2 regions of the Streptomyces sp. NPDC085866 genome follow, and region 2 is predicted to be linked to the other one. Evidence: riboswitches for the same ligand, from Rfam matches in the RefSeq annotation. Region 2 holds a riboswitch; the other holds the start of a gene.

What was found. Region 2 has a riboswitch for S-adenosylmethionine ahead of thrC (threonine synthase). Riboswitches for the same ligand answer to the same signal wherever they lie in the genome.
Positions count from the first base shown of each region.
Region 1: another riboswitch for S-adenosylmethionine. It lies ahead of ACIF83_RS20820 (aminotransferase class V-fold PLP-dependent enzyme); the one in region 2 lies ahead of thrC (threonine synthase).

Region 1 covers NZ_JBITSQ010000008.1:3,236-18,048, forward strand. Annotated here, with positions in the region: gene ACIF83_RS20795 (heme-copper oxidase subunit III) at 1-594, shown strand, start outside; gene ACIF83_RS20800 (c-type cytochrome) at 657-1,469, shown strand; gene ACIF83_RS20805 (Rieske 2Fe-2S domain-containing protein) at 1,466-2,524, shown strand; gene ACIF83_RS20810 (cytochrome bc complex cytochrome b subunit) at 2,521-4,152, shown strand; gene trpD (anthranilate phosphoribosyltransferase) at 4,272-5,336, shown strand; SAM riboswitch class IV at 5,423-5,539, shown strand; gene ACIF83_RS20820 (aminotransferase class V-fold PLP-dependent enzyme) at 5,701-7,077, shown strand; gene ACIF83_RS20825 (Lrp/AsnC family transcriptional regulator) at 7,113-7,394, opposite strand; gene ACIF83_RS20830 (rhomboid family intramembrane serine protease) at 7,391-8,185, opposite strand; gene ACIF83_RS20835 (hypothetical protein) at 8,339-8,578, shown strand; gene ACIF83_RS20840 (NYN domain-containing protein) at 8,616-9,959, shown strand; gene ACIF83_RS20845 (NlpC/P60 family protein) at 10,172-11,206, shown strand; gene ACIF83_RS20850 (NlpC/P60 family protein) at 11,442-12,455, shown strand; gene ACIF83_RS20855 (hypothetical protein) at 12,484-13,677, shown strand; gene ACIF83_RS20860 (PadR family transcriptional regulator) at 13,665-14,195, opposite strand; gene ACIF83_RS20865 (MATE family efflux transporter) at 14,286-14,813, shown strand, end outside.
Region 2 covers NZ_JBITSQ010000006.1:504,499-519,311, reverse strand. Annotated here, with positions in the region: gene ACIF83_RS18065 (extracellular solute-binding protein) at 1-1,137, shown strand, start outside; gene ACIF83_RS18060 (DUF3263 domain-containing protein) at 1,173-1,397, shown strand; gene otsB (trehalose-phosphatase) at 1,750-2,583, shown strand; gene ACIF83_RS18050 (trehalose-6-phosphate synthase) at 2,588-4,006, opposite strand; gene ACIF83_RS18045 (glucosyl-3-phosphoglycerate synthase) at 4,093-5,037, opposite strand; SAM riboswitch class I at 5,196-5,337, shown strand; gene thrC (threonine synthase) at 5,355-6,638, shown strand; gene ACIF83_RS18035 (MoaD/ThiS family protein) at 6,635-6,910, shown strand; gene ACIF83_RS18030 (cold-shock protein) at 7,352-7,558, shown strand; gene groL (chaperonin GroEL) at 7,883-9,505, shown strand; gene ACIF83_RS18020 (class I SAM-dependent methyltransferase) at 9,596-10,288, opposite strand; gene ACIF83_RS18015 (DUF397 domain-containing protein) at 11,325-11,510, opposite strand; gene ACIF83_RS18010 (Scr1 family TA system antitoxin-like transcriptional regulator) at 11,494-12,333, opposite strand; gene ACIF83_RS18005 (hypothetical protein) at 12,456-12,680, shown strand; gene ACIF83_RS18000 (hypothetical protein) at 12,677-12,913, shown strand; gene ACIF83_RS17995 (NADH:flavin oxidoreductase) at 13,059-14,186, shown strand; gene ACIF83_RS17990 (carboxylesterase/lipase family protein) at 14,266-14,813, shown strand, end outside.

The DNA.
Region 1 (14,813 bases), on a different contig from region 2:
GTAGAAACCGGGCACGCGCACCCGTCGGTCAATCGACCGAACCTCACCAGCGTCGGAACCATCATCTGGCTGAGTTCCGAGCTGATGTTCTTCGCGGCCCTCTTCGCGATGTACTTCACCCTCCGGTCGGTGACCGGACCGGCGTACTGGACGGAGCAGGCACATGCGCTCAACGTGCCCTTCTCCGCGACGAACACCACGATCCTGGTGCTCTCCTCGCTCACCTGCCAGCTCGGCGTGTTCGCCGCCGAGCGCGGGGACGTGAAGAAGCTCCGTGGCTGGTTCATCCTCACCTTCATCATGGGTGCGATCTTCATCGGCGGTCAGATCTACGAGTACACCGAGCTGGTGAAGAAGGACGGGATCTCCCTGTCCTCCGGCCCGTACGGCTCGGTGTTCTACCTGACCACCGGCTTCCACGGCATGCACGTGACGGGCGGTCTCATCGCCTTCCTGTTTGTCCTGGGCCGCACCTACATGGCCAAGAGGTTCACTCACGAGCAGGCGACCGCCGCCATCGTCGTGTCCTACTACTGGCACTTCGTCGATGTGGTCTGGATCGGCCTTTTCGCCACGATCTACCTGATCAAGTAGCCGGGACCGCTCCCGCACATCCTGAAGCATCGACGCAGAAGATCCTGACACCGGGGTAATCCGTGAAAAAGCTCTCCGCACGACGACGCCATCCGCTGGCGGCGGTCGTCGTCCTACTCCTCGCGCTGGCGGCCACTGGGGGGCTGTACGCCGCGTTCGCGCCCGCGAGCAAGGCGCAGGCCGATGAAACCTCCCAGTCCCTGACCATCAAGGAGGGCAAGAAGCTCTACGAGGTCGGCTGCGCCAGCTGCCACGGCACCGGTGGCCAGGGCTCCTCCGACGGCCCGAGCCTGGTCGGCGTGGGCGCTGCGGCGGTCGACTTCCAGGTCGCGACCGGCCGTATGCCGGCCGCCACCTCGCAGGGCCCGCAGGTCGTAAAGAAGAAGAACATCTACACCCAGGCCGAGATCGACCAGCTCGCGGCGTACGTCGCCTCGCTGGGCGCTGGCCCCGAGGTGCCGACGAAGGCGCAGTACGGCCCGGAGGGTGCGGACATCGCCAAGGGTGGCGAGCTGTTCCGTACCAACTGCGCGCAGTGCCACAACTTCACCGGCAAGGGTGGTGCCCTCACCAAGGGCAAGTTCGCGCCGGACCTGACGGGCGTCGACCCGAAGCACATCTACGAGGCCATGCAGACGGGCCCGCAGAACATGCCGTCCTTCCCCGACACCACGCTGTCGGAGAAGAACAAGAAGGACGTCATCGCGTACCTGAACGCGATCAACAGCAGCGAGACGGAGCAGCCGGGCGGCATGGAGCTGGGCGGTCTCGGCCCGGTCACCGAGGGCCTGTTCGCATGGGTCTTCGGCCTCGGTGCGCTGATCGCGGTAGCCGTCTGGGTCGCCGCTCGGACCGCAAAGGCCAAGAAGTCATGAGTAGCCAAGACATTCCAGAAGAGAACCTGCCCGCTGAGCAGGAGCACGCGCACGGCGCCGTGAGCGTCGCGGACGAGCAGAACCCGTTCGCGGACCCGGGGCTGCCGCCCCACGAGCACCGGATCCAGGACATCGACGAGCGGGCCGCCAAGCGGTCCGAGCGCTTCGTCGCCCTGCTGTTCACGGTGTCGATGCTCGCCACCGTCGGCTTCATCGTCTCGTACGTGGCGATCCCGCAGGACAAGTCGATCTTCGTCTTCCCGCTGGGCCACATCAGCGCGCTGAACTTCGCGCTCGGCCTGACCCTCGGTACGGCGCTGTTCTGCATCGGCGCGGGTGCGGTCCACTGGGCCCGCACCCTGATGTCCGACGTCGAGGTCGCCGACGAGCGGCACGCGATCGCCGCCTCTCCCGAGGTCCGTGCGAAGGTCCACGCGGACTTCAAGCAGGGTGCCAAGGAGTCGGCGCTCGGCCGCCGCAAGCTGATCCGCAACACGATGTTCGGGGCGATGGCCATGGTGCCGCTCTCCGGCGTCATGCTGCTGCGCGACCTCGGCCCGCTGCCCGGCACCTCGCTGCGCCACACGCTGTGGGCCAAGGGCAAGCTGCTCGTCAACATGAACACGAACCAGCCGCTGCGTCCCGAGGACGTCGCCGTCGGTTCGCTGACCTTCGCCAAGCCCGAGGGCCTGGAGGAGGCACAGGAGGACTTCCAGAACGAGATCGCCAAGGCGGCCCTGATGATCATCCGGCTGCAGCCGGACAACATCAAGGACAAGCGCGAGCTCGAGTGGTCGCACCAGGGCATCGTCGCGTTCTCGAAGATCTGCACCCACGTGGGCTGCCCGATCTCCCTGTACGAGCAGCAGACGCACCACGTGCTGTGCCCGTGCCACCAGTCCACCTTCGACCTCTCCGACGGTGCCCGAGTGATCTTCGGCCCCGCCGGTCACGCCCTGCCGCAGCTCCGCATCGGCGTGAACGACGAGGGCTACCTCGAGGCGCTCGGCGACTTCGAAGAGCCCGTCGGTCCTGCATTCTGGGAGCGCGGATGAGCACCAACGAGAACAACGAGCGACGCGGCAAGGCGCCGGCCGGCGAGCGGGTGGCCGACTGGGCCGACGGACGGCTCGGGATCTACTCCCTGGCCAAGTCCAACATGCGCAAGATCTTCCCCGACCACTGGTCGTTCATGTTGGGCGAAGTCTGCATGTACAGCTTCCTCATCATCATCCTGACCGGTGTCTACCTGACGCTGTTCTTCCACCCGTCGATGAACGAGGTGGAGTACCACGGCAGCTACGTCCCGCTCCAGGGACAGCTGATGTCCGAGGCGTTCAACTCGACCCTGCACATCTCCTTCGACGTGCGCGGTGGTCTGCTCATCCGGCAGATCCACCACTGGGCCGCGCTGATCTTCCTCGCCGGCATGTTCGTGCACATGATGCGCGTGTTCTTCACCGGCGCGTTCCGCAAGCCGCGTGAGATCAACTGGCTGTTCGGCTTCCTGCTGTTCGTCCTGGGCATGTTCACCGGCTTCACCGGTTACTCGCTCCCGGACGACCTGCTCTCCGGCACCGGTGTCCGCTTCACCGAGGGCGCGATCCTGTCGATGCCGATCGTCGGCACCTACATCTCGTTCTTCCTCTTCGGCGGCGAGTTCCCCGGTCACGACTTCGTCGCCCGGTTCTACTCGATCCACATCCTGCTACTGCCGGGCATCATGCTCGGCCTGATGGTGGGCCACCTGATCCTGGTCTTCTACCACAAGCACACGCAGTTCGCGGGTCCCGGAAAGACGAACAACAACGTCGTCGGCATGCCGCTGCTGCCGGTCTACATGGCCAAGGCCGGAGGCTTCTTCTTCCTGGTCTTCGGTGTGATCGCGGCCATCGCCGCGGTGACGCAGATCAACCCGATCTGGGCCATGGGTCCCTACCGCCCCGACCAGGTGTCCACCGGCGCCCAGCCCGACTGGTACATGGGCTTCGCCGAGGGTCTGGTCCGCTACATGCCGGGCTGGGAGATCAACTTCTGGGGTCACACGCTCGTCCTGGGCGTGTTCATCCCGCTGGTGCTCTTCGGCCTCGTCCTGGCCGCGATCGCGCTCTACCCGTTCATCGAGTCCTGGGTCACCGGCGACAAGAGCGAGCACCACATCCTGGACCGCCCGCGCAACGCCCCGACCCGTACCGCGTTCGGTGTCGCCTGGGTCACCGTGTACATGGTCGGCCTGATCGGTGGTGGCAACGACCTCATCGCCACCCACTTCCACCTGTCGATCAACGACGTGACCTGGTTCGTCCGGATCTTCTTCTTCGCCGGACCGGTCATCGCGTTCATCACCACCAAGCGGATCTGCCTCGGCCTGCAGCGCCGCGACCGCGACAAGGTGCTGCACGGTCGCGAGACCGGCATCATCAAGCGCCTGCCGCACGGTGAGTTCATCGAGGTGCACGAGCCGCTCAGCCAGGAGCAGCTGCACACCCTCACGGCTCACCACCAGTACGAGCCGGCCGAGATCGGCCCGACGGTCGACGAGAACGGTGTCGAGCGCAAGGTGAAGGCGTCCGAGAAGCTGCGCGCCAAGCTCAGCAACGCCTACTACGGCGAGGACAACCAGATCCCGAAGCCGACTGTCGACGAGTACAAGGAGATCACGAGCGGCCACGGCCACCACTGATCCCCGCGTCGCCACACCACGCCGAAGGGCCCCGTCCGTGTTGCGGACGGGGCCCTTCGCCGTGTCCCGGGCTGGATAGGGTGGGACCACACTGTTCTTCTAGACACCCAGGAGCGGCTATGAACGCTGTGACCCCCGCTGGAGGCGACACCGCGGCGGGCCGTTCCTGGCCCGCCCTGCTGAACGGGCTGCTGGACGGCCGGGACCTGTCCGCCGACGACACGGCCTGGGCGATGGACCTGATCATGCGCGGCGAGGCGACCGACGCACAGATCGCCGGGTTCCTGGTGGCCCTGCGGTCCAAGGGCGAGACGGTGGAGGAGATCACCGGACTCGTGCGGACCATGTACGAGCACGCCAACGTGATCGAGGTGCCCGGGCCGGCCGTCGACATCGTCGGCACCGGTGGTGACGGCGCCAAGACGGTGAACATCTCCACGATGTCGTCGATCGTCGTCGCCGGCACCGGAGCGAAGGTCGTCAAGCACGGCAACCGCGCCGCGTCCTCCGCCTCCGGGTCCTCCGACGTCCTGGAGAAGCTCGGGATCAACCTGAACCTGACCCCGAAGCGGGTCGCCGAGGTCGCCGACGAGGCCGGCATCACCATCTGCTTCGCCGTGAAGTTCCACCCGGCCCTGCGTCATGTCGCCGCGGCGCGCGGGCAGTTGGGGATCCGTACCACCTTCAACGTGCTCGGCCCGCTCACCAATCCGGCCAAGGTGCGCGCCCAGGCGGTCGGTGTCGCCGACCCCCGGATGGCCCCGATCGTGGCCGGGGTCCTCGCCGCGCGCGGCAACTCCGCCCTGGTCTTCCGGGGCGACGACGGCCTGGACGAGCTGACGACCACGTCCACCTCCCGGGTGTGGGTGGTCCGGGACGGCAAGGTCGCGGAGGAGAGCTTCGACCCGCGGGACGTCGGCATCGACCTCGTCCCCGTGGAGGCCCTGCGCGGCGCCGATGCGTCGTACAACGCGGAGGTCGCCCGCCGCCTGCTGGACGGCGAGCAGGGCCCGGTCCGGGACGCGGTGCTGCTGAACTCGGCGGCCGCCCTGGTGGCCCTCGACCCGACCGAGGCCCCCCTGGCCGAGCAGCTCCGCGCCGGCATGGCCAGGGCGGCCGTGTCGATCGACTCGGGCGAGGCGAGGCGGACGCTGGAGCGGTGGGTGGCGGCCAGCAACAAGTAGCGGGTGGCTGATCGCCGTCGTAGCGGTGTCCCGGGATCCGGACAGAAGTTGCGCGGCGGCGATCAGCTCGGCTACGTTCCTGATCAGGTCATGAGTGACAGTCATGAGGCCCCGGCCGACTGTCCGGCAACCCTCCGTCCGTGGCGGGGTGCCCCGGGTGAAGACCAGGCCGTGGGCAGCGAGGTCCACGGCAAGCGCGGACCCCTCGCAAACCAGGGGTCCTGGTCGTCGAGGGAGCCTTCTGTGAGCAAGCGAATGCGATAGGGCGTAGAGCCCCGCCTCCGCGTACCCCTTTCACCTTCCCCACGTTCGAGCCGTACGCGCTCACGTGGTGGTTCCGTATTGCCTCTCACAGGAGCTCGCCATGTCCGTCTTCACCGCTGCCGCCGACCAGTCCGTTTGTGCCCCTCTGCCCGTTCTGGGCCGTGACGTCACCGTCCCGCTCGTGACCGGCGGCGAAGTCACCTACGCGGCGCTCGACTACGCGGCCAGCGCCCCCGCCCTCCAGCGCGTCTGGGACGACGTGGCGGCCTACGCGCCGTACTACGGCAGCGTCCACCGCGGCGCCGGCTACCTCTCCCAGCTCTCCACCGACCTGTTCGAGAACGCCCGCAGGACGGTCGCCGAGTTCCTCGACTGCCGTGCGGCCGACCAGGTGATCTTCACCCGCTCGACCACGGACTCCCTGAACCTCCTCGCCGCCGCCCTGCCCGCCGACTGCCAGGTCTTCGTCTTCGAGACCGAGCACCACGCCTCCCTGCTGCCCTGGCAGGACGCCCGCGTCACCTACCTCAACGCCCCGCGCACCCCGCGGCAGGCCGTCGAGACCCTGGAGCGGGCCCTCGCCGACCGCACTGTGTCCATCGAAGGGGGCCACGGCCCGGCCCTGGTCTGCGTCACCGGCGCCTCCAACGTCACCGGTGAGCTGTGGCCGGTGCGCGAGCTGGCCGCCGCGGCGCACGCGCACGGCGCCCGGATCGTCCTCGACGCCGCCCAGCTGGCCCCGCACCACCCCGTGTCGGTCCAGGACCTCGACGTCGACTGGGTCGCCTTCTCCGGCCACAAGCTGTACGCCCCCTTCGGCTCCGGCGTCCTGGCCGGCCGCGCCGACTGGCTGGTCGCGGCCGAGCCGTACCTCGCGGGCGGCGGCGCCAGCCGCAAGGTGACCCGGCGCGAGGACGGGGGAGTGGCCGTGGAGTGGCACGAGACCGCCGCCCGCCACGAGGCCGGCTCCCCGAACGTCATCGGCGCCTACTCCATCGCCTCCGCCTGCAAGGCGCTGACGGAGGCCGGCTTCGACACGCTGGTCGCCCGCGAGCAGCACCTCATCGCGAAGGTGCGTGCCGGCCTGGCCGAGGTGCCCGAGGTCAGGGTCCTCTCCCTCTTCGGGGACGACGCCCCGCGCGTCGGCGTGATCAGCTTCGTCGTGGACGGCTGGAACAGCTCCCACTTCGCCGCCGCCCTCTCCGCCGAGTACGGCATCGGCGTCCGCGACGGCCTGTTCTGCGCGCACCCCCTGGTCCGCACCCTCCTCGGCTCCGACCCCCAGACCCAGGGCGAATGCGGCGCCCCCGAGGCCGCGCCGGGCGAGAAGTCCCTGAACGCGATCCGCGTGAGCTTCGGCGCGGGCACCCCCGACGAGCACGTGGAACGCTTCGTCTCGGCGGTGAAGGAACTGGTGACCGAGGGCGCGAAGTGGACGTACCGCACGGAGGAAGGCCGTTGCGTCCCGGCGGTGTGAGTCGCTGAACGCCTGGTGAGGCGGTCTTCAGTCGATCAGTTGTCCAACCCGATCGCGAAGGCCGCCTCGAGGTCGTGCTGCGAGTACGTACGGAAGGCGACGTGCGTGTCCGTGGCCTCGACCCCGGGGATCTTGCTGATCCGCCCCGGAATCACATCGGCCAGATCCTCGTGCTGCCGCACCCGCACCATGGCGATCAGGTCGTACGTACCGGTGACGGAGAAGACCTCGCTCACCGAATCCAGCGAAGCGATCTGCTCCGCGATCTCGGGGATCCGGTCCACGCTGGTCTTGATCAGGACGATCGCGGTGATCACGACGGGTTCTCTCCCTCGGGTGCCGGAGCCGGTGCGCACTTCACTCTAGTCGCCCGCCCGTCTCCCACCACCGCCGTACCGAGGCCGCCCTTCGGCCCCTCCTTCTTCCGGTACCGCACCCATGCGTACCCGAACCCCGCCCCGAAGCCGACCAGGTGCGCGAGGTAGGCCACCCCCGGCCCCTCTCCGGAGCGCCCTGCCGCCAGCCACTGCAGCGCCGCCCAGAAGGGCAGCACCACCCAGGCCGGGAAGCGCATCGGCAGGAAGAACAGAAAGGGGAGCAGACTGGTGACACGGGCGCGGGGAAACAGGTAGAGGAACGCGCCGAGAACCGCCGAGATCGCCCCGGACGCGCCCACCAGCGACTGCTCGGAGGTGGCGTTGGCGGCCGCGTAGCCCAGCAGGGCCAGGTAGCCGCAGCCGATGTAGAAGAGGGTGAACTCCACCCGGCCCATCCGTTCCTCGGTCATCATCCCGAAGACGAAGAGGAAGAGCATGTTGCCGAGCAGATGTACCCAGCTGCCGTGCACGAACAGCGCGGTGACCGGGGTCAGGGCCTCCCGGACGGGCTCGTCGAACAACCGCGCCGGGACCACCCCCCAGTGCCGGAAGTACGCACGCTGCGCGGCCGGCAGCGCGTCCGCCGAGCCGTACGCCGGAGTGAGCCCCGAGGCCGGTCCCAGGACGAAGATCAGGGAGCACACGGCGATGAGGGCGTGCGTCATCGGCGCGGGAGTGTCCCGGAGCGCCCTGAGTGTGCGGCCGGCCGTCGTGCCCCAGGCGTTGATCATGACTACAGAGCATGACGTAAGGGGACGCAACCTGACAGACCGCCTCGCCGCCGTGGACGGACGGGCGGTGAGCACCCGCCAGGCCGTAGGGTTACGAGCCACACGCGTCGAGGAGCGGCGCGGACCGACCCGAGAAGGAAGCGAACAGTCACGATGACGGTTCCCCTGCCGACCGCCACGACGCGATGGCGCTGCACCCTCTGCGGCAACCTCACCCGCTTCGATGTGACCCGCTCGTCGAAGGTCGTCGAGTACGTCCACCTCGACCTCGCCGGTGAGCCGACGGTCGAGGAACGCGAGGTGGTCAGTGAGACCATCGACTCGGTCCGCTGCCGTTGGTGCAACGCGGTGGACCAGGTGGAACTCGTGGACAGGCCGGGCGCCGGCTCCTGAGCGGAGCGGGCCCCGTACAGGTATTGGGGTGTGACGGATGGTGGAGACCGCAGGCGGGGGGCCGGGCGACGGCACCGCTGAGGTGCTTGACCGTCCGCTGCCCGACGGCGTGCGCCGACGGGTCGTGCAGATCGTCTCGGACGGGTTCGGCGGCCTGACGGTTGCGGAACTGCCCGCCCAATTGCGGCAGTACGCCCGGTTCGCCCCGAACCGGCGGGCCAAGTTCGCCGGGAACGCGATGGCGGCCGCGCTGGAGACCGATCCGCTCTTCCGGCAGCGGATCGGGGAGAAGTTCAGAGAGGTGCAGCCGGAGCTGTCCGGCGCCCTCGACTCAGGCTCACCGCCCCCGGCCGCGGACCCGCTCGACGTGGCGGCCGCGGCCTACGTACTGCGCCCGGCGGGCTGGGTGAAGCTGGTCACCGCGGCCGGCGAGGAGGCCCAGCGCGCGGACGCCGAGCGGGCCGACGAGGAGAGTCGGGCCGAGCTGGAGCGGCTGCGCGAGGAGCTGGCCGAGGCCCGGGCGCAGACCCGGACCGAGACGGAACGGCTGCGCGTCGATCTGGAGTCGGCGAAGAAGGAAGCGGAGTCGCTGCACCGTAAGCTGCGTGCCGCGCTCAGCGACGTGAAGCGCGGCGAGGCCGCGCTGCGCAAGGTCCAGGGCGAGATCGAGGCCGTACGCGCCGAGGGGCAGGCGCAGCTGTCGGTCGCCGAGAGCGAGTCCCGCCGGCTCAAGGCCCGCCTGGGCGAGGCCGAGGCCGCGCTGGAGGCCACCCGCCGGGCGGCCCGTGAGGGGCGCAGCGTCGAGGACATGCGGGTACGGCTGCTGCTCGACACCCTGCTGGACGCCACCCAGGGGCTGCGGCGCGAACTCGCCCTGCCCCCGGTCTCCGTGCGCCCGGCCGAGACCGTGGACGCGGTCGAGCCGGGGCGTATGACCCCGAAGGACATCGCGGCCCGGGCCCTGTCCGAGAACGACCCGGCTATCCTGGACCAGCTGCTCGCGCTGCCGCAGGCGCATCTGGTCGTCGACGGCTACAACGTCACCAAGACCGGCTATCCGCAGATGCCGCTGGAGAAGCAGCGGCTGCGGCTCCTGGGGCAGCTCTCGGCCCTCGCCGCGCAGACCGGCGCCGAGGTGACATGTGTCTTCGACGGCGCCGAACTGGCCGCGCCGGTGCTGCTCGCGCCACCGCGCGGGGTGCGGGTGCTGTTCTCCAAGCCGGGGGTCACGGCCGACGAGCTGATCCGCCAGCTCGTGCGCGCGGAGCCGCCGGGCCGTCCGGTCATCGTCGCCTCGACCGACCGGGAGGTGGCCGACGGGGTCGCCAGGGCCGGTGCCCGTCCCGTCGCCTCTGCGGTACTTCTGAAGCGACTGTCCTGAAGGTCCAACGCGCATATGTAATGCCCGAATTGACCCGACTCTCACGCCACGTAGGGTCAATCGCGCCTCACTGCACGTGAGTTATGTGCAAAGAATGCATTGCGTCACAGGGTTTTTTGCCGCGAGGATTTGAACTGATCACAACTGGGTCACTAGGGTCTGGGCTCGAACCTCCGAACGGGTGAACACTCACAAGAAGGAGTTCGTCCTCCGTGGCGTCCCATCGTCGACCCAAGCAGCCGAGTCGCACGCGTGTCACCGTGCTGACCACCGCAGCCGCCGCTGCCGTCGCGCTCAGCGCGAACGCCGCCAATGCCGCGCCGAGCGAGAAGCTCGGCAAGGACGAGGTCAAGGCGAAGGTCGACAAGCTCTACGAGCAGGCGGAGCAGGCCACCGAGAAGTACAACGGGGCCAAGGAGAAGCAGCAGAAGCTGCAGAAGGAAATCTCCACCATCCAGGACAACGTGGCCCGTGGCCAGCAGGAGCTCAACAAGCTCCGCGACGGCCTGGGTTCGCTGGCGACCGCCCAGTACCGCTCCGGTGGCATAGATTCCTCGGTCCAGCTCTTCCTGTCCTCCAACCCGGACGACTTCCTCGACAAGGCCTCCACGCTCGACCAGTTGAGCAGCCAGCAGGTCGAGGCCCTGAAGAAGATTCAGGACAAACAGCGCGAACTCGCCCAGGAGCGGGCCGAGGCCACCGACAAGCTCAAGGACCTCGCCGCCACCCGCACCGAGCTGGGCAACAAGAAGAAGGAAGTCCAGGGCAAGCTCGCCGAGGCGCAGAAGCTGCTCAACACCCTGACCGCCAAGGAGAAGGCCGCGCTCGCCGCCGAGCAGGCGCGTGCCAACCGCTCCTCCACCGAGCGTGTGGACCTCGGCGACGCCCCGCCCGCCTCCGACCGCGCCTCGGCTGCGTTCTCCGCCGCCCAGAGCAAGATCGGCTCGCCGTACGTCTACGGCGCCTCCGGCCCCTCCTCCTTCGACTGCTCGGGCCTGACCTCCTGGTCCTACGCGCAGGCCGGTGTCTCCATCCCGCGCACCTCCGAGGCCCAGGCGAACATCGGCACCCGCATCTACAACCAGAGCGACCTCAAGGTCGGCGACCTGGTGTTCTTCTACGGCGACCTGCACCACGTCGGCCTCTACGCCGGCAACGGCCAGGTGCTGCACGCCCCGCACACCGGTGCCGTGGTCCGCTACGAGGCCATCGGCAACATGCCGTTCCAGTTCGGCGTCCGGGTCTGACAACTCCGCGACGCTGACTCGGTGGCGCCCGAACGGGCGAATCCGATGAACCGAGACTGACTCCACGCCCCGCCCATGACCTGCGTCAGGGCGGGGCGTCGGCTTTGTGCGCCGCTCGAGGTCGTTCGGCGCGGTCCTTCCGCACGGCTACTGTCTGCCGCGATTCCCCGGCGCAGGGGCCTCCCCGTCCCCGGCGCCGGGGAAGCTGTCCCTGTCCGCCAGCAGAAGGACTGCCGTGGGGTCCCATCGCCGCCTTGCACTGTCCGGGTTCAACCGGGGCGCCGGCGTCGCCCTGTGCGTGTTGTCGGCCGCGGCCGCCGCGCTCGGAGCCGTACCCGTCCAAGCAGCGCCGCACGGGGACACCCGTGCCGAGGTGGACCACCTCTACGAGGAGGCCGAGAGGGCGACCCAGGCCTACGACAAGGCCGACGAGCGGGCCGACGTGCTGCGCCGGGAGGTCCGGGACGCCCAGGACCACATCGCCCGGCAGCAGCAGCGCATCAACACCATGCGCGAGCGGCTCGGTTCGCTGGCCGGCGCCCAGTACCGCGCCGGCGGGATCGACCCGGCCGTCGCGCTGCTCTTCTCCGACGACCCCGACGACTACCTGGACAAGGCGGCCACCCTCGACCGCATCGGCGCCCAGCAGGCGGGCGAGCTGCGCGAGTTGAGCACGGCGATGCGTGAGCTGGCCCAGGAGCGCGCCGAGGCCGCCGGGAAGCTCGCCGCGCTGGAGCAGAGCCGCAGGGCCGTCGCCACGCACAAGCGGACCGTGGAGAGGAAGCTCGCCAGGGCCCGGCAGCTGCTCAACTCGCTGCCCGCCGCCGAACGCGCCGCCTACGACCGGGCCTCCCGCTCCGACCGGGTCGACCTGCCCGACCTGTCCGGTGCCGTCGCCCCCGACGCCCGCGCGGCGGCCGCCGTCGCCGCCGCCCGCTCCGCCCTCGGCCGCCCCTACGTGTGGGGTGCGACCGGCCCCTCCGGCTTCGACTGCTCGGGCCTGATGCAGTGGTCGTACGGGCACGCCGGCATCCATCTGCCGCGCACCTCGCAGGAGCAGCGGTACGCCGGCCGGCAGATCCCGCTCTCCCAGGCGCGCCCCGGCGACCTGGTCGTCTACCGCTCCGACGCCAGCCATGTGGCGATGTACGTCGGCAACGGCCAGGTCATCCACGCCCCCTACCCGGGCGCGCCGGTGCGTTACGACCCGGTCGGCATGATGCCCATCTCCTCGGTGACCCGTCCCTGACCTCCCGCGCGCACCGTACGATCGGGAAATGGCTGGTCGTAGAAGGGTGTGGCGCGCCGCGGCGGCGGGGCTCTGTCTGCTGCTCGCGGCGCCCCTCGCCGGATGCGGCGGGCGGACCGCGGCCGACCCGGCCACGGCCGAGGTGCAGCAGGTGCTCGACCGGCGCTCCGCGGCCCTGCTCGGGCACGACGAGACGGCGTACGGCACGACGGGCACCCGGACCGGGTACGTCCGCCTGCGCGCGCTCCCGCTGGCCTCCTGGGCCTACCGGGTGACCGCCGTGCACGGTGGCGGCTCGGGCGCCACCGCGGACGCCGAGCTGCGCTACCGGATCGCCGGCTACGACGGGGCCCCAGTCAGCGTCCGCCGCACCCTCGCGCTCGGCCGCACCGCCGACGGCACGTGGTACGTCACCGCCGACAAGCCCGCGCGGAAGGCCGGGGAGCAGCTGTGGGACCAGGGCACGGTGACCGCCGTGAAGGGCGCCCACAGCCTGGTCCTCGGGGCCGGTCAGAGCGTCGGCGACCTGCGCGCCTACGCCCGGCTCGCCGACCGCGCGGTCCCGGCCGTCTCCCGCGCGTGGGGCACGGACTGGACCCGCCGGGTCGTCGTCCTCGTCCCGCGCACGCTGGAGGGCATGGCGGGGCTGCTGGGCTCGCCCGCCGCCGACTATCGGGGCATCGCCGCCGTCACCACCGGCGAGGTGGGCGGCGCGGGCAGGGCGCCCGCGGACCGGGTGGTCGTCAACCCGGAGGCGTACGTGCTGCTGGGTGGCGTCGGCAAGCAGGTCGTGCTCACCCACGAGACCACTCATGTGGCCACCCGCGCGCACACCGACGCCGCCACCCCGCTGTGGCTCTCCGAGGGGTACGCCGACTGGATCGGCTACCTCGGCACCGGCCGCACGCCCGTCGAGGCCGCACCGGAACTGGCCCGCGCGGTCCAGGACGGCAAGGTGCCCGCGAGTCTCCCCGCCGACAAGGACTTCGGCTTCAGCACCGACCCCGCCCACCTCGCGCAGTCCTACGAGAGCGGCTGGCTCGCCTGCCGGATGATCGCCGACCACTGGGGAGAGGGCCGGCTCGGCGCCTTCTACCGGGCCGTCGGCATGCACCGGGCGCGGGCGGGCGCGGTCGAGGAGGCACTGAAGAAGGTGCTCGGGACCACGCCCAAGGCGTTCACCGCGGAGTGGCGGCAGTACGTGCGTGCTCAGCTGAGCTGACCGAGCACCTCGATCGCCTCGCGCAGCCACTCCCGCTCGGCCGTGCCGGTGGCCCGGGCGACCCGCAGCATGCCCTGCCGGAACAGGTCACCCGCCTCCTCCGCGCGCACCGGCTCCCCGTCCCGGTAGAAGAAGCTCGCCGGGGCCTCCAGGAAGTCCAGGCGGCGGCGCAGCACCGCGGCCTGTTCCGCCGGGTCGTCCAGGTGCCGCAGGAAGGCGAGGACGGTGTTGAAGCGGACCTGGTCGGTGATCTCGGCCTGCTTGGGAGTGCGCAGCCGCTCCAGCAGCTCCGCGCGGCCCTTCCCGGTCAGGGACAGCACCCGGCGCGGGGCGGCGCTCGCGCCCTCCTCGGTGCGCTGGTCGAGCTTGCCCGCGGCGACCAGCCGGTTGATGGCCGGGTAGAGGGCGCCGTCGCTGACCGGCCGGACATGCCCGCTCAGCGCCTTGATGCGCTCCTTCAGCTCGTAGCCGTGCAGGGGTTCCTCGGCGAGGAAACCCAGGATCGACAGTTCCAGCACGCGAAATCCTCCTTGCAGCGGGCGTGGGACTCATGCTAGCTCTTATCGAGCTACCTCTAAACGATGTAGCTCGATAAGAGGGGGCTCCGTGTGAACGCGCACCGCAGGCAACTCGTCTCGCTCGCCCACCCCGTCTACCTCTCGCTCCTCGCCTCGGTCGCCTCCGGGATCATCAACACCGTCTGGGTCTCCCGGCTCGGCGGTGCCGCCGTGGCCGCCGTCGCCCTCGCGACCAACACCGAGAACGTGCTGCTCGGCATCGCGCTCGTCTTCGCCTCCGGTACGACCGTGCTCGTCGCGCACGCCAGGGGAGCTCGCGATCCCGCCGCCCTGCGGGCCGCGGTGCGCGGCGGTAGGGCGCTGTGCGCTCTGGTGACGCCGGTGGTCGTGGTCGGCGGGTTCCTGTTGCGCGAGCCGTCGGCCCGCCTGGTCCTCGGGGGCGGCGACGCGGCGGCCCTGCGCCTCGCGACCGCCTACTTCGCGATCTCCCTGCCGGGCATGGCCGTCTTCTTCGCCCAGCAACTCGTCGACGGCATCCTCAAGGGCGCCGGCGACACGCGTACCCCGATGCGGCTCGCCCTGCTGGCCAACGGGCTGATCCTGCTCTGCGACCCGGTC
Region 2 (14,813 bases):
AACAGCTCGAAGAAGTACTGGGACAAGCTGGCCGAGGCGTACGAGTCCCAGCACCCCGGTGTGAAGGTCGAGGTCAGCGTCTACTCCTGGAACGACGTCGACCGCAAGGTCAAGGAGATGGTCGACGCCGGGGACGCGCCCGACCTGGCCCAGATCGGCGCCTACGCCGACTACGCGGCCGCGGGCAAGCTCTACCAGGTCTCCGACCTGCTCTCCATCCGCACCCAGGCCGACTTCCTCTCCCAGCTCTCCGACGCGGGCGAGTGGAAGCACGTGCAGTACGGCATCCCGTTCGCCGCCTCCACCCGGGTGCTCTTCTACAACAAGACCCTCTTCGCCGCCGCCGGCATCACCCCGCCCACCACCTGGAGCGAGCTGGCCGCCGACGCGAAGGCACTCAAGGACAAGGGGGTGAAGTACCCCTACGCGCTGCCGCTCGGCTCCGAGGAGGCGCAGGCCGAGACCATGCAGTGGCTGCTGAGCGGCGGTGACGGCTACACCGACGACGTCGGCACCTACACCATCGACTCGGCGCAGAACGTCGAGACCTTCACCTGGCTCAAGGACGACCTGGTCGGCAAGGGCCTGACCGGTCCGGTCGCCCCCGGCAAGCTCAACCGCGCGGACGCCTTCGCCGCCTTCGCCGACGGCCAGGTCGGCATGCTCAACGGGCATCCCACGCTGATCCAGCAGGCCGCCAAGAAGGGTGTGCAGTTCGGCATGGTCCCGATGCCGGGCCGCACCGGCAAGGCCAAGGCCGCGATGGGTGTCGCCGACTGGATGATGGGCTTCAAGCAGCACGGGCACGCCGAGCAGATAGGCGACTTCCTCGACTTCGTCTACGAGCAGAAGAACGTCCTGGCCTTCTCCCGCGAGTACGGACTGCTCCCGGTCACGGGCTCCGCTTCGAACACCATGACCGAGTCGGACTCCGCCCCCGACAAGGACCTGCGCCCCTTCCTCGACCAGCTCCCGATCTCCGAGCTGTACCCCGTCGGCAAGACCTCCTGGGCGACGGTCAGCGCGTCCGTGAAGAAGGAGATCGGCCAGGCGGTCACCCCCGGCGGCAGCCCCTCCGCCGTCCTGACCCGCCTCCAGGCGACGGCGACCGAGGCGGACAGCAGCGACACGAACTGACCCGGCTGTCACTGCCCGCCGTTACGGTGGCCCCCATGGAACTGGGCACCCGCGAAAAGGCCGTCCTCGCGCTGGAGCGCCGGACCTTCCCCGGCCCCGGCGCGAAGGAACGAGCCATCCGCGAGGAACTGGGCCTGTCCCCGGTCCGCTACTACCAGCTCCTCAACGCCCTCCTGGACGACGAGCGGGCCCTGTCCCTGGACCCGGTGACGGTGAACCGCCTACGCCGGGTCCGGGACACCCGCCGCTCCGAACGCTGAGCCCCGGGACCTGGCGCGGACCCACCTGGGGTCCGGCGCCGATGCATCTGGGTCTGGCGCGGACCCGCGTGGGCCTGGCGCCGATGCACCTGGGAGCGGGCGCGGACTCATCCGGGGTCTGGCGCGGACCCGCGTGGGCCTGGCGCCGATGCGCCCGGGATCCGGCGTCGCCCCACCTGGGCCCGGCACCGACGAGCTTGAGCTGGGCGTCGACTCACCCGAGCCTTTCCCCACCCACCCCGGCCGGCCAGGGTGCCTTCCCAGCCGACCGAGTCGGGTGGGCGGGTGGGAAACGGGGTCCGGGGGCGGAGCCCCAGGAGTGACCAGCGCCCGCGCTGGATACTGTCGCGGTATGGACCTTCTGCCGACCCCGGCGACCAAGGCCGGCCGGGATGGACTGCGGGCGCTGCTCGCAAAGCCCCGCTCAGCAGTGATCGGACTCGACTTCGACGGCACACTCTCCCCGATCGTCGAAGACCCCGAGCAGGCCCGAGCCCACCCCGACGCCGCCCCCGCACTGGCCACCCTCGCCCCCAAGGTCGCCTCGGTCGCCGTGATCACCGGCAGACCCGCCGAGGTGGCGGTCCGGCACGGCGGCTTCGCGGACACTCCCGGCCTGGAACACCTCGTCGTCCTTGGCCACTACGGCGCCGAACGCTGGGAAGCCGCGACGAACACGGTCACCGCACCCCCACCCCACCCCGGCGTGGCCGCGGTCCGCGCCGAGCTGCCGGGCCTGCTGGAGCGCGTCGGCGCCGGGCACGGCACCTGGATCGAGGAGAAGGGGCGTGCCGTCGCCGTCCACACCCGCCGCGCCGACGACCCGCAGGCCGCGTTCGAGGCCCTGCGCGACCCCCTCGCCGACCTCGCCACCCGGCACGGCCTGATCGTCGAGCCCGGCCGGCTGGTCCTCGAACTCCGTCCGCCCGGCATGGACAAGGGCGTCGCCCTGCTCGACCACGCCCGCACCACCGGCGCCGAGTCCGTCCTCTACGCCGGCGACGACCTCGGCGACCTCCCCGCCTACGCGGCCGTCGACAAACTCCGCTCCGACGGCGTCCCCGGCCTCCTGGTCTGCAGCGGCAGCACCGAGGTCACGGAACTGGCGGAACGGGCGGACGTGGTGGTGGACGGCCCGGAGGGAGTCGTAGCCCTCCTGCGAGCCCTGGCAGCACACATGCCCTGACCGGTTACCGCTCGAGTGCACCCAGCTGATCCAGGAACCACTGAGCAGGCGGCAACGCCGTAGCGGCCACGGCCAGCCTCTTCGAGCGTTCCGCCCGCTCACCCGCCGGCAGGCTCAGCGCCTCGTGCAACGCCCTCGCCGTACCCCCGATGTCGTACGGGTTCACCACGATCGCGTCCTCGCCCAGCTCCTCGTACGCCCCCGCCTCCCGCGACAGCACCAGCGCGCACCCCTCGTCGGAGACGACCGGCATCTCCTTGGCGACCAGGTTCATGCCGTCCCGGATCGGGTTGACCAGCGCCACGTCCGCGAGCCGGTACGCGGCCAGGGAGCGGGCGAAGTCGTCCTTGACGTGCAGTATGACCGGCGTCCAACCCTCGGTCCCGTACACGGAGTTGATCGTCTCCGTCACCCGCTGCACCTCGGCCGTGTACTCCCGGTAGACGCTGAGGTCCTGCCGGGACGGGTAGGCGAAGGCGAGGTGGACCACCCGTTCGCGCCACTCGGGGTGGTCCTCCAGCAGCTGCCGGTACGCCAGCAGGCCGCGCACGATGTTCTTGGACAGCTCGGTGCGGTCCACCCGGACGATCGTCCGGCGCCCCTCGCCGATCTCCGCCCGCAGTGCGGCCATCCGCTCGTCCACGTCCGTCCGGTGCGCACGCTCGCGCAGGAAGTCCGCGTCCGCGCCGAGCCCGTGCACACCGATCCGGGTCCCGGACGGGATGCCGGGGCCCAGCACCGCGTGACAGCAGTCGGTGAACGCGTCCGCCCAGCGCCGGGTCAGGAACGCGGCCCGGTCCGCGCCCAGGATGCCGGTCAGCAGTTCGGCCGCGATGTCGTCGGGCAGTAGGCGGAAGTAGTCCGGCGGGGCCCACGGGGTGTGCGAGAAGTGGCCGATACGCAGGTCGGGGCGGAGCCGGCGGAGCATCCGGGGGGCGAGGGCCAGGTGGTAGTCCTGGACGAGCACCGCGGCGCCGTCCGCCGCCTCCTCGGCCAGCGCCTCGGCGAAGGCGCGGTTGTACGCCTCGTACGACGCCCACTGCCGCCGGAACTCGGCGTCGAAGACCGGCTCCAGCGGGGTCTGGTACAGCATGTGGTGGACGAACCACAGCACCGAGTTGGCGATGCCGTTGTACGCGTCGGAGAACACGGTCGCGTCGATGTCGAGCATCCGCACCCGCTGCCCGCCGGTCTCCTCGGCCGGCAGCAGCCCGCCGCCCGCGCGCCGTACCGCCTCGCGGTCGCCGCCGCCCAGCGCGGCGCACACCCACACCGCATTGTGGTTCGGCCCGATGGCCGACAGCCCCGAGACCAGCCCGCCGCCGCCCCGCTTGGCGAGCAGCGAGCCGTCCTCGTGCACCTCGTACGAAACCGGGCCGCGGTTGGACGCGACCAGCACATCAGCAGTGTGCGCGGAAGCCATGGTCCTCAACCTAGCCCGGCCCGGAAACGCTCAAACGTACGGTCTGCCCCGGAAGGGGGCTGTATACAGCCGTTCTCGTGCACCCCTCACGCCACCCGGCGCGCCGCGTACTCCGCGATCTCCGCCATCGGCGGCCGCTCCTCGGTGTCCACCGAGTAGGTGCGCGGCTCGAACCCGTCCTCGCCCCGCTCGAACTGGGTGAGGGACGGCCGGACGAGGTGCCCGCGGGCGAGCCTGAGCTGGGCCGTGCGGTAGATCGCCGCGGCCATCCGGCCCAGCGCCTGGCCGTCCTGGTGGCGGTGCTTGCGCACGCCGACGTCCACCTGGGCGAGGGCGTCCAGGCCCACCAGGTGCAGGGCGTCGACCAGCATGCCCAGCTCGACGCCGTAGCCGACGGGGAAGGGGAGCTGTTCGAGCAGCGAGCGGCGGGCCGCGTACTCGCCGCCGAGCGGCTGCACGAAACCGGCCAGCTGCGGCCAGTGCATGTTCAGCAGCGGGCGGGCCATGAGTTCGGTGACCCGGCCGCCCTGTCCGGTCGCGCCGCCGAGCGGGCGGTCGTACATCGCCTTGACCAGGTCGACGCCCGGTTCGGTGAGCAACGGAGCGACGATGCCGGAGACGAAGTCGGAGGAGAACTCCTTCAGGTCGGCGTCGATGAAGCAGATGATGTCCCCGCTGGTCACCAGCAGCGAACGCCACAGCACCTCGCCCTTGCCGGGGACGGCCGGGATACGCGGGAGGATGTCGTCGCGGTGGACGACCCGGGCACCCGCCGAGGCGGCCACCTCGGCGGTGCGGTCGGTGGACCCGGAGTCGACGACGACGATCTCGTCGACGAGCGGGACCTGCTGCATGAGGTCGTGACGGATGATCGCGACGATGTCGCCGACCGTCTTCTCCTCGTTCAGCGCGGGCAGGACGACGGAGACGGACTGACCGGTGCGCTGCTTGGCGGCGAGTATCCGGTGGAGCGGGCGATCGGTCACGGACCAGGAGCGGGTGGCCAGCCAGCGCTCGACTTCTTCCAGCACGGTCTGCGGCTCCTCACTGTCGTGATCACATGGTGTGACCGTGTGATCCATCTCGCGGTTCGGACGACTATCTCAACTGTCCTGGCCTTCGGTTACAGTCTTGAACAACGCCGGTGACCATCGCATGTCAGGGTCAACGAGCGTTGACAACCACATACAGCTCATCCAGAGGGGCAGAGGGAAACGGCCCGATGAAGCCCCGGCAACCCTCCAGTCGGTTCTCGTTCTCCAGCGAGGCTCCCGGCTAGGGAAGGTGCCAAATCCGTCTCACGGCGAGATGCGTCGTGAGGAAGATGAGGAGAAAGGGCCTCGCCTCCATGGCTGTGCAGACAGTTGCAAGCACCAGCAATCCCACCGTAGACCTCGGCCCCGCCGCGGCCCTGAGCTGTCGCGAGTGCGGTCACCGGGTGCCCCTCGGGCCGGTGTTCGCCTGCGAGGAGTGTTTCGGTCCGCTGGAGATCGCGTACGACTTCTCCGCCTACGACACCGAAGAGCTGCGCAAGCGGATCGAGTCCGGCCCCGCGAACATCTGGCGTTACGCGCCGCTGCTGCCCGTCCCCGCCGACGTGGCCGACAAGCCCAACATCAACCCGGGCTGGACCAAGCTCGTCAAGGCCGACAACCTGGCCCGCGAGCTGGGTGTCACCGGCGGGCTGTACGTGAAGGACGACTCCGGCAACCCGACGCACTCCTTCAAGGACCGGGTGGTGGCCCAGGCCCTGGAGGCCGCGCGCGCCTTCGGCTTCACCACGCTCTCCTGCTCCTCGACCGGCAACCTGGCCGGTGCCGTCGGCGCCGCAGCCGCCCGCGCCGGCTTCCGCTCCTGCGTGTTCATCCCGCACGACCTGGAGCAGGGCAAGGTCGTCATGGCCGCGGTCTACGGCGGCGAGCTGGTCGGCATCCAGGGCAACTACGACGACGTGAACCGGTTCTGCTCCGAGCTGATCGGTGACCCGGCCGGCGAGGGCTGGGGCTTCGTCAACGTCAACCTGCGGCCGTACTACGCGGAGGGCTCGAAGACCCTGGCGTACGAGATCTGCGAGCAGCTCGGCTGGCGGCTCCCGGACCAGATCGTGGTCCCGATCGCCTCCGGCTCCCAGCTGACGAAGATCGACAAGGGTCTGCAGGAGCTGATCAAGCTCGGGCTCGTCGAGGACAGGCCGTACAAGATCTTCGGTGCGCAGGCCGAGGGCTGCTCGCCGGTGTCCACCGCCTACAAGGCCGGTCACGACGTGGTCCGCCCGCAGAAGCCGAACACCATCGCCAAGTCCCTGGCGATCGGCAACCCGGCCGACGGCCCGTACGTCCTCGACATCGCCCGCCGTACCGGTGGCGCGGTGGAGGACGTGACGGACGAGCAGGTCGTGGAGGCGATCAAGCTGCTGGCCCGGACCGAGGGCATCTTCGCGGAGACGGCCGGCGGTGTGACCGTGGGCGTCACGCGCAAGCTGATCGAGAGCGGCGTGCTGGACCCGTCGCTCACCACGGTCGTCCTCAACACCGGCGACGGCCTCAAGACCCTAGACGCGGTGGCCGGTACCGGCCTCACCGCCACCATCCGTCCGACCCTGGACTCCTTCCGAGAGGCTGGCCTCGCATGAGCGTGACCGTCCGCATCCCCACCATCCTGCGCACCTACACGGGCGGCCGGGCCGAGGTCGCCGCCGAAGGCGGGACCCTCGCCGAGGTCATCGAGGACCTGGAGAAGAACCACACGGGCATCGCGGCCCGCGTTCTGGACGACCAGGGCAAGCTGCGCCGCTTCGTCAACGTGTACGTCAACGACGACGACGTCCGCTTCGAGCAGGGGCTGGAGACGGCGACCCCGGACGGTGCCGGTGTCTCCATCATTCCTGCCGTCGCCGGCGGCTGATCAAAAGCGGACCATTACCTTCGGTAACCGCGGTTACCGATTGTTCATCGAATGGCCTCCTCCGTGAGAGAAGCGGAGGGGGCCATTCTGTGTGATTGAGCGCGGTACAGTTGGGGAACGCGTGCCGGGTCTGCGGGTCGCAAGCCCCGGAATCATGCCTTACGCCCGGTGAGAAGCAGCCAAAGTGCCCGCGTTATATGCGGCTTTTGCGCCATTTATGGGGCCCGACTTGCCCTGAATTCGGACGAATTCTCGGCAGATTCCGGATCGGGCTCGTCCAGAATTCTCGTCCGATTGACCTGTTGCAGAGGGCAGTTGGACAGATACATTCAGCCGCGGTCGACGCGTTCCGGCGCACGCCCCCGACCAATGGGGGGTGAGGTCTGACCCGGGTCCGCGAAGTGTGGATCTGTGCAAGGGCCAGTAATAGGGGAGTTAGGCATGGCTCAGGGCACCGTCAAGTGGTTCAACGCGGAGAAGGGGTACGGCTTCATCGCGGTCGACGGTGGTGCGGATGTTTTCGTCCACTACAGCGCGATCCAGATGGACGGTTACCGCACCCTGGAAGAGGGACAGCGGGTCGACTTCGAGATCTCGCAGGGTCAGAAGGGCCCGCAGGCGGACATGGTCCGGCTGGCGACCAGCTGAAGCACGCGTCGACTGACAGCGACGTTCTTCTGTTCATCTTCGAAGGGCCCGTGCCTCCTGGGGTACGGGCCCTTCGGCATGCCCGGCGCCCCTGTTCGCGCGCGGCTGAGCGCCCCCTCCGGCATGCCCGAGGCGCTTGCACTCGGGGGTGCCGAGTGCTAATCATTGGCGTTAGCACTCTGAAGGTGAGAGTGACAAAGAAGGACCGGGTCGGTGAGGCCCGCAGGCCAAGTGGGGCAAGGAACCACAGGTCGGCGAGCCGTCCGTCGCGGGCGCGGGCGCGGTCCGAAGGAATCACCCCCAGTCCTGGAGGGACCACTTCACATGGCCAAGATCATCGCGTTCGACGAGGAGGCGCGGCGCGGCCTCGAGCGCGGCATGAACCAGCTCGCGGACGCCGTCAAGGTGACGCTCGGCCCCAAGGGCCGCAACGTCGTCCTCGAGAAGAAGTGGGGTGCCCCCACGATCACCAACGATGGTGTCTCCATCGCCAAGGAGATCGAGCTCGAGGACCCGTACGAGAAGATCGGCGCCGAGCTGGTCAAGGAAGTCGCGAAGAAGACGGACGACGTAGCCGGTGACGGCACGACGACCGCGACCGTCCTGGCCCAGGCCCTGGTCAAGGAAGGCCTCCGCAACGTCGCCGCGGGCGCCAACCCGATGGCTCTGAAGCGCGGTATCGAGAAGGCCGTCGAGGCCGTCTCCGCCGCCCTGCTGGAGCAGGCGAAGGACGTCGAGACCAAGGAGCAGATCGCCTCCACCGCGTCCATCTCCGCCGCCGACACCCAGATCGGCGAGCTGATCGCCGAGGCCATGGACAAGGTCGGCAAGGAAGGCGTCATCACCGTCGAGGAGAGCAACACCTTCGGTCTGGAGCTCGAGCTCACCGAGGGTATGCGCTTCGACAAGGGCTACATCTCCGCCTACTTCGCGACCGACATGGAGCGCATGGAGGCGTCGCTCGAGGACCCGTACATCCTCATCGCCAACTCCAAGATCGGCTCCGTCAAGGACCTGCTCCCGCTGCTGGAGAAGGTCATGCAGTCGGGCAAGCCGCTCCTGATCATCGCCGAGGACGTCGAGGGCGAGGCCCTGTCGACCCTGGTCGTCAACAAGATCCGTGGCACCTTCAAGTCCGTCGCCGTCAAGGCCCCGGGCTTCGGTGACCGCCGCAAGGCCATGCTCGGCGACATCGCCATCCTCACGGGCGGCGAGGTCATCTCCGAGGAGGTCGGCCTCAAGCTGGAGAACGCGACCCTGGACCTCCTGGGCCGCGCCCGCAAGGTCGTCATCACCAAGGACGAGACCACCATCGTCGACGGTGCCGGCTCCTCCGACCAGGTCAACGGCCGGGTGAACCAGATCCGCGCCGAGATCGAGAACAGCGACTCGGACTACGACCGCGAGAAGCTGCAGGAGCGCCTGGCGAAGCTCGCCGGCGGTGTCGCGGTCATCAAGGCCGGTGCTGCCACCGAGGTGGAGCTCAAGGAGCGCAAGCACCGCATCGAGGACGCCGTCCGCAACGCCAAGGCGGCCGTCGAGGAGGGCATCGTCGCCGGTGGTGGCGTGGCCCTGCTGCAGACCTCCGGTGTCTTCGAGAAGCTGGAGCTCGAGGGCGACGAGGCCACCGGTGCCGCCGCTGTGAAGCTGGCCCTGGAGGCCCCGCTGAAGCAGATCGCCGTCAACGCCGGCCTCGAGGGCGGTGTCGTGGTGGAGAAGGTGCGCAACCTGACCCCGGGCCACGGCCTGAACGCCGCGACCGGCGAGTACGTCGACCTGGTCGCCGAGGGCATCATCGACCCGGCGAAGGTGACCCGCTCTGCCCTGCAGAACGCCGCCTCCATCGCCGCGCTGTTCCTCACCACCGAGGCCGTCATCGCCGACAAGCCGGAGAAGGCCTCCGCGGCCGCTCCGGGCGGCATGCCGGGCGGTGACATGGACTTCTGATCGACCTGACGGTTGATCGCCTGTCCTTCGGACCGAGGGCGGCACTTCCAGCTTCTGGCTGGGGGTGCCGCCCTCGGGCGTTTTCAGGGCTCAGGTGCTCCGATCAGTCGGTTCCTGAGAGTAATGGGAGCCCACTGCGGGCTGACCCGTGTAGTTCGGCCCGGCGGAGGGATCGGCACCGACGTAGCGGAACGGCAGTCGGATGTCACGGGCGCCGTCGAGGGTGAGGCGGTGGTGCCGGGAGCTGTAGCGGAACCCGGCGGCGCGGAGGGCGGAGAGGGCGGCCCGCCCGGCGGGTGAGCCGTCGGCCCAGCGGATGGAGTCGGGGTCGAAGTGGGTGATGAACAGCCCGTCGGGCGTGAGCCAGGAGGCGGCCCGGCAGAGCAGCCCCAGCTGATCGCCGATGTAGTGGAGACCGTGTACGCAGGTGATGAGGTCGTACGTCCGTGAGGGCGCCCAAGAGGAGACGGAGGCGACGATCTCCTCCAGGACGGGCGGCGTCGGCGCCCCGGGAGCGAGCGGCCCCACGAGGTCCACGGCGGTGAGCACGGCGTCGCTCGACAGGGCACCGGCCGCCTCACGCAAGGCCCGGCCCTCACCACTGCACAGGTCCAGCCAGGAGGGAGCGGGACGACCGGCCAGCCGGGTAAGGGGATCGAAGCCCAACTCGCGGGCGTAGCTGTTGACTCCGGTGAGCCCGCGTTCCCGGTTCATGGAGTTGTTGGCCACGACGGAGGACCGCTCCAGCTCGTCGCTCGCGGAGATCAGGGGAGGTTTCGGCATACGGCCAGTCTGCGTAGTGAAGTCAACTCGCAGGGCGGGGTGCGAGGCTTGAGCCTCGGGAGTTGGGCGATTGTCGTGCTTCCACGGCCCGCGTCAAGGGCGCTGCGCGTCGCCTTCGGCGATGGGCCTGCGGCCCACCCTTGACCCGAGCCGCTCCAGCACGGGTGAGAAGCGAGCGGGGCGGCCGGGGGAGCAGTGGGTGGCACGGGCTTGTTGGCCCTTGGGCGCGCTGCATCTTGGACCGGGGTGCCGGGGCGCGACCGGGCGAGTGGCGGCGCGCCGGGGCGGTTCAGCGACTTGCGGTGCGTGGGTGGTGGGCGCGGCGCGGCATCTGGTCTGGGGCGGGCCGGGCGGCTTGGCGGGTCACGGCCGGTGAGTGGGGCGCGACCTCCGGGCTGGCTCAGCGGCTTGCGGTGCGTGGGTGGTGGGCGCGGCAGCTGTGGGCAGCCGTGTGGGGCGTGCCGGATGGCTCAGCGGACAGTGGGCGTGCCGGGGCGGGGCGATGCGCTTGGTCTCGTCGTCCCGTCCGTCACACAGGCCCCTTCGGTCTCGCTTCACCGAGTGATTGGCATATTTGGGCCACCAGTCCTTGCGAATGCCCTGGTCAGGCAGGCCAGACGAGGAAGAGGGGCCCATTCGCACCACTCAGGTTCGACTAGCTGCCAGGTTGCTGGGCTACCTGCCCGCAAACCTCCCCTTTTCATTCCCTCGCTCGCCCGCAAGCCGCCGAACCGGCCCGGCGTGCCGCCACCCGCCCGGTGCGATCACGCCCACCGGGCCGGAAGTCGCTGAGCCGGCCCGGCGTGCAGGCGAGACGCGACCGCGCCCGTCGGCGCAGGCCCACTGCGCAGCCGACCGTTGCTCGCGAACACCGGCCGGGACCCCGCCTTTCCGGGCCGCTCGCTCGCTTCTTCCCCGTGCTGGAGCGGCCCGGGTCAAGGGTGGGCCGCAGGCCCATCGCCGAAGGCGACGCGAAGCGCCCTTGAGGCGGGCCGTGGAAGCACGACACTGGCCAAGAAGCGGGCGGCCTCAACGGTCACTTGAGAGAAGAGGTGAAGGCAGCCCAGGTGACCGAGCTGAAGAAGAGCTTCGGCCCTTGGGGGGTCTTGGAATCGCGGACGGGGACGAGGGTGGGGTGGCCGTCGGCTACTTCGAGGCAGTTGCCGCCTTCGCCGCCGCTGTAGCTGGACTTGCGCCAGGCGTACTCAGGGCTGATCTTCATGGGCGTAATCCTCTGCCACTGACTCGATCAGGGCCAGAGATTCTGCCGGTGAGAGGGCACTGGCCCGGAGTAAATCGTAGGTCAGTTCGTGGCGGCCGACGGTGGCCGGGTCGTCTTCGAGCCGACCCATGCTGGGGCCTTCGACGAAGGCGAGCGGCGGTGCGTCCTCGAAGGACATGAGCGTCAGAGCGCCGGTCATGGACGCATGCGCTCCTGCGCTGAAGGGCAGCACCTGCACGATGATCCGGTGTTGTCCGGCCAGTGCCGCCACGTGCCGCAGGGCCTCCGTCATCACGCGGCGTCCACCTGTCACGCGTCGCAGAACGGCTTCGTCAAGCACTGCCCACAACAGGGGCTTTGTTGGGTCGCCGAGGATGTGCGTTCGCTCGAGCCGGGCCGCCAGTAGCTCGTCGATGACGTCCTCGGTCGCGGTGGGTCGATACGCGCGGAAGACGGCCCTCGCGTAATCCGGGGTCTGCAACAGCCCCGGGATCAGCAAGGGGGCGTACTCCTTGATCGCAGTAGCTCTCGCCTCCGCCTCCGCCGCCTCTGCAAAGTGATCCGGATACTTCGACTTCGCCACCGCAGCGCAGTTCCTCTGGAAGAAGTCCTCCCTCCCGAGCACTTCGTCCAGCATCCGCGCGTACTCCGGCTGCATCCGCCGCGTCCCCGCCTCCAGCTGCCCGATGAACGACCCGCTCACGAACAGCCGCTGACCCAGCTCCTCCTGGCTCATCCCGGCCCTCTCGCGCGCGTGGCGCAGTTCCGCGCCCAGCAGCGCCCTGGGCGATGACGACGGGTCGAGGTCCTTCGGTCCTGCCATGCGCAACTCCCTGTCACACACGTGGGGTTGTTGGGGCGCCGTATCTGGCCAGGCTAGCGGCGCAGTGACCACGCTGTGTGGTGAACCCGAACACTCACCGTGGAGGTGCAGGCGTGTCCGAGATGACGGAGAGCCACCGGCCGGCCCGGACGGCCGAGGAGGCCGTGGAACAACTGCGCGTGGCTCTGCACGATGTCGGCATCGTCCTGCCGTCGCTCGGCATCGACCCGGTGACAGGTGCGTCCGGCCACCCGTACGCCCTGGTCAGCCTGGGCCGCTGCAACCTGGGCGTGGCGTCGCGGCTGGCGGCTGCCCTGCGCACGGCGGCCGGCGGCGGTGGGGCATGACGGGCGGTGGGCCCGCGGTCGGCTCGTATGCCGTCGACGCGCGGAACGGTCGTCTCGGCGAGGTGATGGGGCACGTGGGCGGCTATGTGCAGCTGCGGCCCGTGGGCGGCGGGCGGGAGTGGGACTGCCCGCCGGGGGAGCTGGGAGAGGCGGCGCCGGACGAGGTGCTGCGCGAAAAGGTACGGCGGCTGAACCAGGAAGCCCGCTCGCGCCCATCGGCCAAGCTGCCCTGACGGCCGGCGGGCGTGGCCGGGATCACAAGGTGTTCGGCCCGGATTCGGAATGTGCCGCACTGCATAGATGGTTCTTTGAGGAGGTGCAACAATGCGCGTGCACATACCAGCTGGTCAGAACGAGCAACAGCCGAGGAGCCCCCACGTGACCGACACGACGCCTCCCGCCTCCCGCGCGGCCCAGATCCTCTCCCGTCCGATCAGCCTCAACGGGCTCAGGGTTCCCAACCGGATCGTGATGGCGCCGATGACCCGCATGTTCTCCCCGGGCGGCATCCCCGGCGAGGACGTGCGGTCGTACTACTCGCGCCGTGCCGCCGCCGGCGTCGGGCTGATCGTCACCGAGGGCACCTACGTCGGCCACGAGTCGGCGGGCCAGAGCGACCGGGTCCCGCGCTTCCACGGCGAGGAGCAGCTGGCCGGCTGGGCCAAGGTCGCCGAGGACGTGCACGCGGCCGGCGGCACCATCGTGCCGCAGCTGTGGCACATCGGCATGGTCCGCAAGCAGGGCGACGCGCCCTTCCCCGAGGCTCCCGCGGTCGGCCCGTCCGGCCTGGTCACCGAGGGTGCCGAGCCCACCGGCAAGGCCATGACCCAGCAGGACCTGGACGACGTGGTGGCCGCGTTCGCCCAGGCCGCGGCCGACGCCGAGCGCATCGGCTTCGACGGCGTCGAGCTGCACGGTGCCCACGGCTACCTCCTCGACCAGTTCCTGTGGGCGGGCACCAACCGCCGCACCGACGCCTACGGCGGCGACCCGGTGGCCCGCACCAAGTTCTCGGCGGAGATCGTCGCGGCGGTCCGCGAGGCCGTCTCCCCCGAGTTCCCGATCCTCTTCCGCTACTCGCAGTGGAAGCAGCAGGACTACAGCGCCCGTCTCGCCGAGACCCCCGAGGAGCTGGAGGCGATCCTCACCCCGCTGGCCGCCGCCGGCGTCGACGTGTTCCACGCCTCGACCCGCCGCTACTGGCTGCCCGAGTTCGACGGCTCCGACCTGAACCTCGCGGGCTGGACGAAGAAGATCACCGGCAAGCAGGTCATCAGCGTCGGCTCGGTCGGCCTCGACGGCGACTTCATCAACGCCTTCCAGGGCGAGGGCTCCCCGGTCAAGAGCATCGACAACCTGCTCGACCGCCTGGAGGCCGACGAGTTCGACATGGTCGCGGTCGGCCGCGCGCTGCTCCAGGACCCGGAGTGGGCGGCGAAGGTGCTCGCGGACCGCTTCGACGAGCTGAAGCCGTACGACGCGGCCGCGCTGCAGACCCTCAGCTGACCTGGGCCGAAGTGACCGATTTCGCCGGGCACTCGTGATCGTTCCCGTCCGTTCCCCTGATGACCAGTGAGGAGCGAGCATGACGACGAGCGAGTCCGGGGCCCGGGCGGCGGAGACCGCCGGACCTGTGGTGCGCACCGCCTCCGGCGCGGTGCGCGGCCGCCACGAGGACGGTCTGGCGGTCTTCCGTGGCATCCCCTTCGCCGAACCCCCCGTCGGCGAGGCCAGGTTCCAGGCCCCGCGCCCGGCCCGGCCCTGGGACGGCACCCGGGAGGCGTACGCCTTCGGACCCCCGCCTCCGCAGGACTTGGGCGTCCAGGGGGGTGGGGCGACCGGCCCCACTGGTGACGACTGGCTGACCGTGAACGTGTGGACACCCGGCCCGGATCCGTCCGCCGGCCGCCCGGTCATGGTGTGGATCTACGGCGGCTCGTACAAGATGGGCCACGCCGGCCAGCCCGGCTACGACGCACAGCGCATCGCCCGGGACGGCGACGTCGTCGTGGTCACCTTCAACTACCGCGTGGGCATGGAGGGATTCGCCCTCCTGGAGGGCGCGCCGGCCAACCGGGGCCTGTTGGACCAGGTGGCGGCCCTGGAGTGGGTGCGGGAGAACGTCGCGGCGTT